DNA from 3 places in the Kitasatospora sp. NPDC005856 genome. Region 1 is predicted to be linked to each of the others. Evidence: predicted binding sites of a transcription regulator. Region 1 holds the regulator's gene; each other region holds the start of a gene.
What was found. Region 1 encodes HrcA, which represses chaperone genes, less so after heat shock. Its sites were predicted from a motif close to TTNGCACTCNGNNNNNCNGAGTGCNAA; they were not measured.
Positions count from the first base shown of each region.

Region 2: a site for HrcA is predicted at 2,019-2,045, ahead of groL (chaperonin GroEL). Genes of this name have one in related genera too.
Region 3: a site for HrcA is predicted at 2,248-2,274, ahead of groES (co-chaperone GroES). Genes of this name have one in related genera too.

Region 1 is NZ_JBEXWT010000005.1:16,887-20,682, forward strand. Features, by position in the region: gene htpX (zinc metalloprotease HtpX) at 1-853, opposite strand, end outside; gene hrcA (heat-inducible transcriptional repressor HrcA) at 1,142-2,176, shown strand; gene dnaJ (molecular chaperone DnaJ) at 2,253-3,389, shown strand; gene ABZ449_RS05120 (16S rRNA (uracil(1498)-N(3))-methyltransferase) at 3,469-3,796, shown strand, end outside.
Region 2 is NZ_JBEXWT010000035.1:8,000-11,795, reverse strand. Features, by position in the region: gene ABZ449_RS21715 (hypothetical protein) at 1-126, opposite strand, end outside; gene groL (chaperonin GroEL) at 240-1,862, opposite strand; gene ABZ449_RS21705 (cold-shock protein) at 2,211-2,414, opposite strand; gene ABZ449_RS21700 (MoaD/ThiS family protein) at 2,937-3,215, opposite strand; gene thrC (threonine synthase) at 3,243-3,796, opposite strand, start outside.
Region 3 is NZ_JBEXWT010000042.1:22,947-26,742, forward strand. Features, by position in the region: gene groL (chaperonin GroEL) at 56-1,684, opposite strand; gene groES (co-chaperone GroES) at 1,801-2,106, opposite strand; gene ABZ449_RS24160 (hypothetical protein) at 2,357-2,692, shown strand; gene ABZ449_RS24165 (hypothetical protein) at 2,683-3,018, shown strand; gene ABZ449_RS24170 (class I SAM-dependent methyltransferase) at 3,068-3,796, shown strand, end outside.

The DNA of each region.
Region 1 (3,796 bases):
AGAACAGCTGGGTGGCGGCCTCCCGGGCGCTCAGCGCGGGGGCGAAGTAGAAGGCGTTGTACGGCTGCGCCTGGCGCAGGTCCTTGCTGGGGATGGCCGCGATCTGCCCGGTCACCTTGGTGAGCGCCGAGGCCAGGGCGCTGGGCCGGCCGGTGAGCTGGGCGGCGGCCCGGTCGGCGGCCAGCTCGCGGTAGCGGGAGAGCAGCCGGGTGAGCAGGAAGCTGATCGCGTAGACGACCATCGACACCAGCGGGATGATCAGCGCCACGATGGCGGCGTTCTGGTCGTTGTTGTTGCGCCCGCCGCCCATGAACCCGCCGTACACGGCGATCCGGGTCATCGCCCCGGCGAGGACGCCGAGGAAGCCGGCGATCGTCATCACCGCGACGTCCCGGTGGGCGACGTGCGACAGCTCGTGCGCGAGGACGCCCTCCAGCTCCTCCGGCTCCAGCCGGCGCAGCAGCCCGGTGGTCACGCAGATCACCGCGTTCTGCGGGTTGCGGCCGGTGGCGAAGGCGTTCGGCATGTCGTTGTCGGCGACCGCCACCCGGGGCTTGGGCATGTCGGCCAGCGCGCAGAGCCGGTCGACGGTGCCGTGCAGCTGGGGGAACTGTTCCGGGGACACCTGGTGGGCGCCCATCGCCCGCTCGGTGATCTTGTCGCTGAACCAGAACTGGGCCACGAACAGCCCGCCGGAGATCAGCACGATCAGTGGCCAGGCGCCGCGCAGGAGCGCGATCAGCAGGCCGGTGAAACCGACGTACAGCAACCCGATCACGAACATCGTCGCGACCATGCGGCCGGTCAGGCCGCGATCGGGCGCGAAACGGGTGTGCTGGCCCGAGCTCGACATCGCTTGCTCCTCCGTTCGCCGTCGCTTTCGATGCTGCCACCCGGACGGCCTCCCGGCACCACCCCGGTGCCGGGAGGATCGAACCGGCGGTGCCCGACGGGCCGTGTCCCGAACTGCGGGGAGGATCACCCCGCTCGGGCCGTTCCTGCCGTAGGACCCGGGCCTTACACTGGCAGGTACGGTTCTGGCACTCGTACGTTCAGAGTGCCAAGGCCGAGGGTCTCCCGGAAGGCCCGCGGCAGCAAGGGACACAGTCGGACGACGTGCGAAGACGGAGGTGCGCGCCCCATGGCCGGTGAGGTCCGCCAGCTGGACGAACGCAAGCTCGCCGTCCTGCGCGCGATCGTGCAGGACTACGTGGGCACCGAGGAGCCGGTCGGCTCCAAGGCCCTGGTGGAACGGCACAACCTCGGGGTCTCCCCGGCGACCGTCCGCAACGACATGGCGGCGCTGGAGGAGGAGGGCTACATCCATCAGCCCCACACCAGCGCCGGCCGCATCCCGACCGACAAGGGGTACCGCCTCTTCGTCGACAAGCTCGCCGAGATCAAGCCGATGAGCGCCCCCGAGCGCCGGGCCATCCGGCACTTCCTGGACGGCGCGGTCGACCTGGACGACGTGGTCGCCCGCACCGTGCGGCTGCTCGCCCAGCTGACCCGGCAGGTCGCGGTGGTGCAGTACCCCTCGCTGTCGCGCTCCACCGTGCGGCACATCGAGCTGGTGGCACTGGCCCCGGCCAAGGTGATGCTGGTGCTGATCACCAACACCGGCCGGGTCGAGCAGCGGATGGTCGACTGCCCGGGCACGGTCGGCGAGACGGTGCTGGCGGACCTGCGGGCCCGGATCAACGCGAGAGCCGCCGGCCGGCGCCTCCCGGAGGTCCCGGGGCTGCTGGAGGAGCTGCCGGCGCTGTTCGAGCAGGCCGACCGGCCGACCGTCAGCACGGTCCTGGCGACCCTGTTCGAGACGCTCGCCGAGCAGAACGAGGAACGGATCATGCTGGCCGGCACGGCCAACCTGACCCGTTTCGGGCACGACTTCCCGCTCACCATCCAGCCGGTGCTGGAGGCCCTGGAGGAGCAGGTCGTCCTGCTCCGCCTCCTGGGTGAGACCGCGGACGCGGCGATGACGGTCCGGATCGGGCGGGAGAACGCCTACGAAGGGCTGAATTCCACCTCGATCGTCTCGGTCGGCTACGGTTCGGGCGACGAGAGCGTGGCGAAACTGGGTGTGATCGGTCCGACCCGGATGGACTACCCGGGCACAATGGGGGCGGTGCGAGCGGTGGCGCGGTACGTGGGCCAGATCCTGGCCGAGTCCTAGCAAAGGTCGCCGTCGGAAAATCCGACGGTGGCGTCCAGTCGCAGCACTACTACAGGCGGAACAAGCGGAGCATTTGGTGGCCACGGACTACTACGCGGTACTCGGCGTCCGACGGGATGCGGGGCAGGACGAGATCAAGAAGGCGTTCCGGCGCCTGGCACGCGAACTGCACCCGGACGTCAACCCGGACCCGAAGACGCAGGAGCGGTTCAAGGAGATCAACGCCGCCTACGAGGTGCTCTCCGACCCGCAGAAGCGTCAGGTCTACGACCTCGGCGGGGACCCGCTGTCCCCGGGCGGCGGCGCGGGCGGCTTCGGCGCCGGCGCGGCGGGCTTCGGCTTCTCCGACATCATGGACGCCTTCTTCGGCGCCGCGGCCGGCCAGCGCGGCCCGCGCTCGCGCACCCGCCGCGGCCAGGACGCCATGATCCGGCTGGAGATCACCCTGGAGGAGGCCGCCTTCGGCACCACCAAGGAACTCCAGGTCGACACCGCCGTCACCTGCACCACCTGCAGCGGCGAGGGCGCGGCCCCCGGCACCTCGGCGCAGACCTGTGACATGTGCCGCGGCAAGGGCGAGGTCTCCCAGGTCACCCGGTCCTTCCTGGGCCAGGTCATGACCTCCCGCCCGTGCCCGCAGTGCCAGGGCTTCGGCACCGTCGTGCCGACCCCGTGCCCGGAGTGCGCCGGCGACGGCCGGGTGCGCGCCCGCCGCACCCTGACGGTCAAGATCCCGGCCGGTGTCGACAACGGCACCAGGATCCAGCTGGCCGGCGAGGGCGAGGTCGGCCCCGGCGGCGGCCCGGCCGGCGACCTGTACGTCGAGATCGCCGAGACCACCCACAACATCTTCCAGCGGCGAGGGGACGACCTGCACTGCACCGTCACCATCCCGATGACGGCGGCCTCGCTCGGCACCCAGGTGCCGCTGCAGACCCTGGACGGCCTGGAGGAGGTCGACATCCGGCCCGGCACCCAGTCCGGCCAGTCGATCCCGCTGCACGGCCGGGGCATCACCCACCTGCGCGGCGGCGGCCGGGGTGACCTGATAGTGCACGTCGAGGTGAAGACGCCCAGCAAGCTCGACGCCGAGCAGGAGGAGCTGCTGCGCCGCCTCGCGGTGCTGCGCGGCGAGGAGCGGCCGTCCGGCCAGTTCGCGCCGGGCCAGCAGGGCCTGTTCTCCCGGCTGAAGGACGCCTTCAACGGCCGGTAGTCGTCCGCGGAGGGGTGCCGGGGGAAGGTCCCCGGCACCCCTTCGGTGTTCCCGTCCCACTCCCGGAGGTTCCCCCGTCATGACCGCGCCCGTCTTCTTCGTCGAGACCGAGCGGATCGCCACCGCCGCGCCCGGGGCCGTGGTGCGCCTGGACGGCCCGGAGGGGCGGCACGCGGCCGCGGTCAAGCGGCTGGCGCCGGGCGAGGCGGTGACCCTGGCCGACGGGCTCGGGCTCGGGGTGGACGGCACGGTCGCCGAGGTGCTCGGCAAGGACGGGATCGACGTGACGGTCGCCGCCGTGCGCCGGGAGCCGGAGCCCGTGCCGCGGATCGTGGTCGTCCAGGCGCTGCCCAAGGGCGACCGCGGCGAGCTGGCCGTGGAGACGATGACCGAGGTCGGCGTGGACG
Region 2 (3,796 bases), on a different contig from region 1:
GCGGTGCGTCACGGCCTGTTCCACCAGCGAGACGACGGCGGCGTCCGCCACGTCCCGCGCGGTGAGGTCGGCCAGGATCAGTGCCCGCGCGTTGTGCAGGGCGGTCTCGATGTCGTCGGCAGCCATCCGTCCATCCTCTCCTCAAGTCCCCCGAACGCCGAAACGCCGCGTGGGCGGCCCCCCGAAGGGAGCCGCCCACACGGACGGGGAATCAACCGATCCGATCGAAGCGATCAGGATCAGAAGTCCATGTCACCGCCCGGCATGCCGCCGCCGGCGGCCGCAGCGGCCTTCTCCGGCTTGTCGGCGATGACGGCCTCGGTGGTGAGGAACAGCGCCGCGATGGAGGCGGCGTTCTGCAGCGCGGAGCGGGTGACCTTGGCCGGGTCGATGATGCCCTCGGCGATCAGGTCGACGTACTCGTTGGTGGCGGCGTTCAGGCCGTGACCGGCGGGGAGGTTGCGCACCTTCTCCACCACGACGCCACCCTCCAGGCCGGCGTTGGTCGCGATCTGCTTGATCGGGGCCTCCAGCGCGACCTTGACGATGTTGGCACCGGTGGCCTCGTCGCCGTCCAGCTCCAGCTTGTCGAAGGCGACACCGGCCTGCAGCAGGGCGACGCCACCACCGGCGACGATGCCCTCCTCGACGGCGGCCTTGGCGTTGCGGACGGCGTCCTCGATGCGGTGCTTGCGCTCCTTGAGCTCCACCTCGGTGGCCGCGCCGGCCTTGATGACGGCCACGCCGCCGGCCAGCTTGGCGAGGCGCTCCTGGAGCTTCTCGCGGTCGTAGTCCGAGTCGCTGTTCTCGATCTCGGCGCGGATCTGGTTCACGCGGCCCGCGACCTGCTCGCTGTCGCCGCCACCGTCGACGATGGTGGTCTCGTCCTTGGTGATGACCACCTTGCGGGCGGTGCCCAGCAGGTCGACGCCGGCGTTCTCCAGCTTGAGGCCGACCTCCTCGGAGATGACGGTGCCACCGGTGAGGATGGCGATGTCGCCGAGCATGGCCTTGCGGCGGTCACCGAAGCCCGGGGCCTTGACGGCGACGGACTTGAAGACGCCCTTGATCTTGTTGACGATCAGGGTCGACAGGGCCTCGCCCTCGACGTCCTCGGCGATGATGACGAGCGGCTTGCCGCTCTGCATGACCTTCTCCAGCAGCGGGAGCAGGTCCTTGATCGAGCCGATCTTGGAGTTGGCGATGAGGATGTACGGGTCCTCGAAGGTCGCCTCCATGCGCTCCAGGTCGGTGGCGAAGTAGGCGGAGATGTAGCCCTTGTCGAAGCGCATGCCCTCGGTGAGCTCGAGCTCCAGGCCGAAGGTGTTGCTCTCCTCGACGGTGATGACGCCTTCCTTGCCGACCTTGTCCATGGCCTCGGCGATCAGCTCGCCGATCTGGGTGTCGGCGGCCGAGATGGAGGCGGTGGAGGCGATCTGCTCCTTGGTCTCCACGTCGGTGGCCTGGGCCAGCAGCTGGTCCGAGACGGCGACGACGGCCTTCTCGATGCCGCGCTTCAGGGCCATCGGGTTGGCGCCGGCGGCGACGTTGCGCAGACCCTCGCGAACCAGGGCCTGGGCGAGCACGGTGGCGGTGGTGGTGCCGTCACCCGCGACGTCGTCCGTCTTCTTGGCGACCTCCTTGACGAGCTCCGCACCGATCTTCTCGTACGGGTCCTCGAGCTCGATCTCCTTGGCGATGGAGACACCGTCGTTGGTGATCGTGGGGGCGCCCCACTTCTTCTCCAGCACGACGTTGCGACCCTTGGGGCCGAGCGTGACCTTCACTGCGTCGGCGAGCTGGTTCATGCCACGCTCAAGGCCGCGGCGAGCTTCCTCATCAAAGGCGATGATCTTGGCCATCTGAAGTGGTCCTCCGGGACACGGTCGACTGCTCGGACCAAGGGGTGCCCGCGACGGACGGCCCTGGTGTGCGGGGGTCCATTCCCCTACCGCTCCCGGGGGCCTCACCGACCCGGTCCGCTGTCACTCTCACGCTGTGAGTGCTAACGCCAATGATTAGCACTCCCGATGGTCGAGTGCAAGCCCAATCGGCAATCCGCAAGCCGTCGTCGGGGTCCGCCGGGCAGACGCCGACCGGGTGCGCCGGGGAACGCCGACGGGCCCGCGCGACGTGTGTCGCACGGGCCCGTCGAGAAGCGAGAGGTCACCAGCCGAAGGGCCGCGCCGAGCTCCTGGGGTCGGAAGGGGTCAGACCGCCGCGCGGACCATGTCCGCCTGCGGGCCCTTCTGTCCCTGGGAGATCTCGAACTCGACCCGCTGGCCCTCCTCGAGGGTGCGGTAGCCGTCCATCTGGATCGCGCTGTAGTGGACGAAGACGTCCGCACCACCGTCGACCGCGATGAAGCCGTAGCCCTTCTCCGCGTTGAACCACTTGACGGTGCCCTGAGCCATTCCGAACTCCCCTAGTGCTGTGCTGGCCCTTCACGTGCCCGCAGGTCGCGGGCCCGGGTTGGTTGAAGGCCGGCCCGGGGAACCCCCCCTGGGCGCAGCCGTGCACGCCGCAGCCCTCCGTGCAGGACGCCTGGTGGCTTCCGGCGAGCGGGTGATTGCGTCGACCGCCGCTGAATGTATCCGGATCGACGCCCTCTGCAACAGGGCCAGCCGCCGGTAATTCCGTTCGGCCGTCGAGGGACAGGACGGGCTGAATCGGAATAATCTCGGCATTCCACGCCGGACATAGCGGACGAATTACCCAAATGTCTGCGGGAATTCTGACAACTGCCTGACAGGTTTCACGGGGCCGGGCGCTCCCGGGCCGAGCACTGCGGGAGCCGAAAGGGAAACCATGTTCCCAGCCGAGCCACACTCTACTCCGCTCGGGCGGGAAATATTCCCGCCGAAATGCAGCGGTCGCCCGCGCGTACGGAGATCGGAATTCCGTACGCGCGGGCGACCGCGGTTCTCGCAAACTGCTCAGCAGCCGCCGGCCACCGCCGGGATGATCGAGATGCCGGCGCCGTCCTCGATCTCGGTCGCCAGGCCCTCGGCGAAGCGCACGTCGTCGTCGTTCACGTAGACGTTCACGAAGCGGCGCAGCTTGCCGGTGTCGTCCAGGATGCGGGCCGAGATGCCCGCGTGGTTCTTCTCCAGGTCGGCGACGACCTCGGCCAGGGTGGCACCCTCGGCGGTCACCTCGGCGGCGCCGCCGGTGTAGGTGCGCAGGATGGTGGGGATGCGGACGTTGGCGCTCATGACTCTCCTTGCGGGGGCGGGGGTGGTTCAGGCGGACGCGAGGCCGGCGGCGCGGAACGAGTCCAGCGTCGGGCGGATGACGGCGCTCATCCCGGCGTCGGAGACGGCGTCCAGGGTCTTCAGGCCGTCGCCGGTGTTGATCGCGACGGTCTCCTTGGCCGGATCCAGCTGCCCGGTCTCGACCAACTTCTTCAGCACGCCGACGGTCACCCCGCCCGCGGTCTCGGCGAAGACGCCCTCGGTCCGCGCCAGCAGCTTGATCGCCGCCACGACCTCGGCGTCCGTGACGTCCTCCACCGCGCCGCCGGTGCGGCGGGCGATGTCCAGCACGTACGGGCCGTCGGCCGGGTTGCCGATCGCCAGGGACTTGGCGATGGTGTCCGGCTTGACCGGCTTGATCACGTCCCGGCCGGCCTTGAACGCGGCCGACACCGGCGAGCAGCCCTCGGCCTGGGCGCCGAAGACCTTGTACGGCCGGTCCTCGACCAGACCGAGCCTGATCAGCTCCTGGAGGCCCTTGTCGATCTTCGTCAGCTGGGAGCCCGAGGCGATCGGGATCACGATCTGCTCCGGCAGCCGCC
Region 3 (3,796 bases), on a different contig from region 1:
CGGCCCGCCTCCCCTCTCGGGGAGCGGACCGGGCCTCCGGTCAGGCGTCGGAGCCTCAGTGCGAGTGGCCGTGGCCGTGACCGTGGCCACCGTTGTCGGCCGCCTCCTCCTTCTTCTCCACCACGAGGGTCTCGGTGGTGAGGAGCAGGGAGGCGATCGAAGCGGCGTTCTCCAGGGCGGAGCGGGTGACCTTGACCGGGTCGATGACGCCGGCCTTCACCAGGTCGCCGTACTCGCCGGTGGCGGCGTTGTAGCCCTGGCCGTTCTCCAGCTCGGAGACCTTGGAGGTGATGACGTAGCCCTCCAGGCCGGCGTTCTGGGCGATCCAGCGCAGCGGCTCGTGCAGCGCCTTGCGGACCACGGCGACACCGGTGGCCTCGTCACCCGACAGGCCCAGGCCGTCCTCCAGCACCTTGGCGGCGTGGACCAGGGAGGCGCCACCGCCGGCGACGATGCCCTCCTCGACCGCGGCACGGGTCGCCGAGATGGCGTCCTCCAGGCGGTGCTTGCGCTCCTTCAGCTCCACCTCGGTGGCGGCGCCGACCTTGATGACGCAGACGCCGCCGGCCAGCTTGGCCAGGCGCTCCTGCAGCTTCTCGCGGTCCCAGTCGGAGTCGGTCGCGGAGATCTCGCCCTTGATCTGGGCGACGCGGCCGGCGACGGCCTCGGCGTCGCCGGCACCCTCGACGATCGTGGTCTCGTCCTTGGTGATGGTCACGCGGCGGGCGGTGCCCAGCACGTCCAGGCCGACCTGCTCGAGCTTGAGGCCGACCTCCTCGGAGACCACCTGGCCACCCGTCAGGGCGGCCAGGTCGCCGAGGATCGCCTTGCGGCGGTCACCGAAGCCCGGGGCCTTGACGGCGACGGCGTTGAAGATGCCGCGGATCTTGTTCAGGACCAGGGTCGACAGCGCCTCGCCGTCGACGTCCTCGGCGATGATCAGCAGCGACTTGGAGGCACCGCTCTGCAGGATCTTCTCCAGCAGCGGCAGCAGCTCCTGGATGGACGAGATCTTGCCCTGGCTGATCAGGATGTACGGGTCCTCGAGGACCGCCTCCTGACGCTCCGTGTCGGTGACGAAGTACGGCGACAGGTAGCCCTTGTCGAACTGCATGCCCTCGGTGAAGTCCAGCTCCACGCCGAAGGTGTTCGACTCCTCGACGGTGATGACACCGTCCTTGCCGACCTTGTCGATCGCCTCGGCGATCAGCTCGCCGACCTGGGTGTCCTGCGCGGAGAGGGACGCGACGGCGGCGACGTCGTCCTTGCCCTCGATCTCGCGGGCGATGGACAGCAGGTGCTCGGAGACGGCGGCGACGGCCTTGTCGATGCCCTTCTTCAGGGCGGCCGGGCCGGCACCGGCGGCGACGTTGCGCAGACCCTCGTTGACCAGGGCCTGGGCCAGCACGGTGGCGGTGGTGGTGCCGTCACCGGCGACGTCGTTGGTCTTGGTGGCGACCTCCTTGACGAGCTGCGCGCCAAGGTTCTCGTACGGGTCGTCCAGCTCGACCTCGCGGGCGATGGTGACACCGTCGTTGGTGATGGTCGGGGCGCCGAACTTCTTGTCGATGACGACGTTGCGACCCTTGGGGCCGATGGTCACCTTGACGGTGTCGGCCAGCTTGTTGACACCGCGCTCCAGCGAGCGGCGGGCGTCCTCGTCGAACTGCAGGATCTTCGCCATGTTCCCTATTCCCTCGGGGCTGCGGCCGGCCGACCGGCCGCCGAACTACGTGAACCAACAACCACGCCCCGGGCCCCTGTCACTTGGGACACGGATCCGGGGCGGGTCGGTACGTCTTACTTCTCGATGATCGCGAGGACGTCGCGGGCGGAGAGCACCAGGTACTCCTCGCCCTGGTACTTCACCTCGGTGCCGCCGTACTTCGAGTACAGGACGATGTCACCCACGGCGACGTCGAGCGGCAGACGCTGGCCGTCCTCGAAGCGGCCCGGGCCGACGGCCAGGACGACGCCCTCCTGGGGCTTCTCCTTGGCGGTGTCCGGGATAACCAGGCCGGAGGCCGTGGTGGTCTCGGCGTCGAGCGGCTGGACCACGATGCGGTCCTCGAGCGGCTTGATGGCAACCTTGCTGCTGGTGGTCACGTCCGAGCTCCCCTTCGGAGATTACGGGGTTTTCTAACGGGTAGGGGCGAACCTGCGAGTCTGCCGTCGCGGGGGTCAGACACGCGTCATCGCGTTAGCACTCTCCTGGTGGGGAGTGCCAAGGACGACCATAGGGCCGTGTTAGCACTCAGTCAACCAGAGTGCCAACGACGCGCCCCTGGAGCCCCGGTTCCACGGTTGAGTAGCCGTACTCATGTACGACGGGCCCGGACTTCGACACACTCCTGCCATGACATCGATCCCGGTACGTCTCGACCCGTCCCGGCCCAAGGACGCCGCCCTCTCCCTGCTCTCGCTTCCCCTGCTGGGAGCCGTGCTGCCGTTCGTCGCGTTCTACGTCATCGCCGCGCTCGGCAGCGGCCCCGGCCACGGGGACGACGGGGACGGACTCGGGTGGGCCTTCCTGGGCATCGGGATGCTGGCCGCTCCGGTGGTCTCCCTGGCGGCGGGCCTCGTGGTGGCCTTCCGCAGCCGGCGCTCCGGCTACCGCTTCCTCCCGGTCACCGCCGTGCTCGCCCCGTTCACGCTGCCGGTGCTCTTCTCCTCGGGCGTGCTGTGGCGGTGAACCCGGTGGGCGGCCGGCCCGAGCGGCTGCGGATCCACCCGGCGGCGGACCTGCTGCTGTCCGTGGTGGTGCTGACGACGACCGGCGTGGCGGCGTTCGTCGGATCGTTCGTGCTCAACGCGCTGAAGCTGCTCGCCCTGTACGGCCCCGGCGTGGTGGCCCTGGACGTCTTCGGCGTCGCGGTCCTGCTCCTGCTGCTGGCGCTGACGGCCCGGGGCGCCCGGCGGCTCGGGTACCGGATCGTGCCGTACGCCGCGCTGGTGGCGGCACCGCTGGTGCCGCTGGTGTTCTGGCTGACCTCCGACGTCCCCGTCATCGGCCGGTGAGCGCCGCGCCGCCGCTCCGGCCGACCGGGCAACCCGCGAGAATGGCCCCGTGGACACCGAGAACCTCCAGCCGCTGCTGACGCCCGAGGGCCAGGCCCTGCTCGCCGAGTTGCGCGAGTTCACCCCCGAGGAGGAGCTCGCGCTGGCGACCCGCCTGCGGCGGACGCATCCGGCGGAGCTGGTCTCGGCCGCGTTCGGTCAGGCCCGGCTGCGGCAGCGGGCGCGGGCGAAGTTCGGGGCGGACGCCGACCTGATGTACTTCACGCCCAACGGGGTCGAGCAGTCCACCCGGCGCAGCGTGGCCGAGTGGCGCGCGCAGCGGTTCGCGGCCCTGGGCGTGCGGCGGCTGGCGGACCTCTGCTGCGGCATCGGCGGGGACGTGCTGGCGCTGGCCCGGGCCGGCATCGAGGTGCTGGCCGTCGACCGGGACCCGGCGGCCTGCGCCGCCACCGCGGCCAACGCCGCCGCACTGGGCCTGGCCGAGCTGGTCGAGGTGCGCTGCGCGGACGTCGCCGAGGTGGACGTCACCGGCTACGACGCGGTGTTCACCGACCCGGCCCGGCGCACCTCGCGCGGCCGGGTGTTCGACCCGGAGGCGTACGCCCCGCCGCTCTCCTGGGCGATCGAGGCCGGCCGGCGGACCCCGATCGGCGCGCTGAAGGTCGCGCCGGGCATCCCGCACGAGGCCGTGCCGCAGGACGCCGAGGCCGAGTGGGTCTCCGACCACGGCGACGTCAAGGAGGCGGTGCTCTGGTTCGGCACCGGGGCCGCGAGCCCG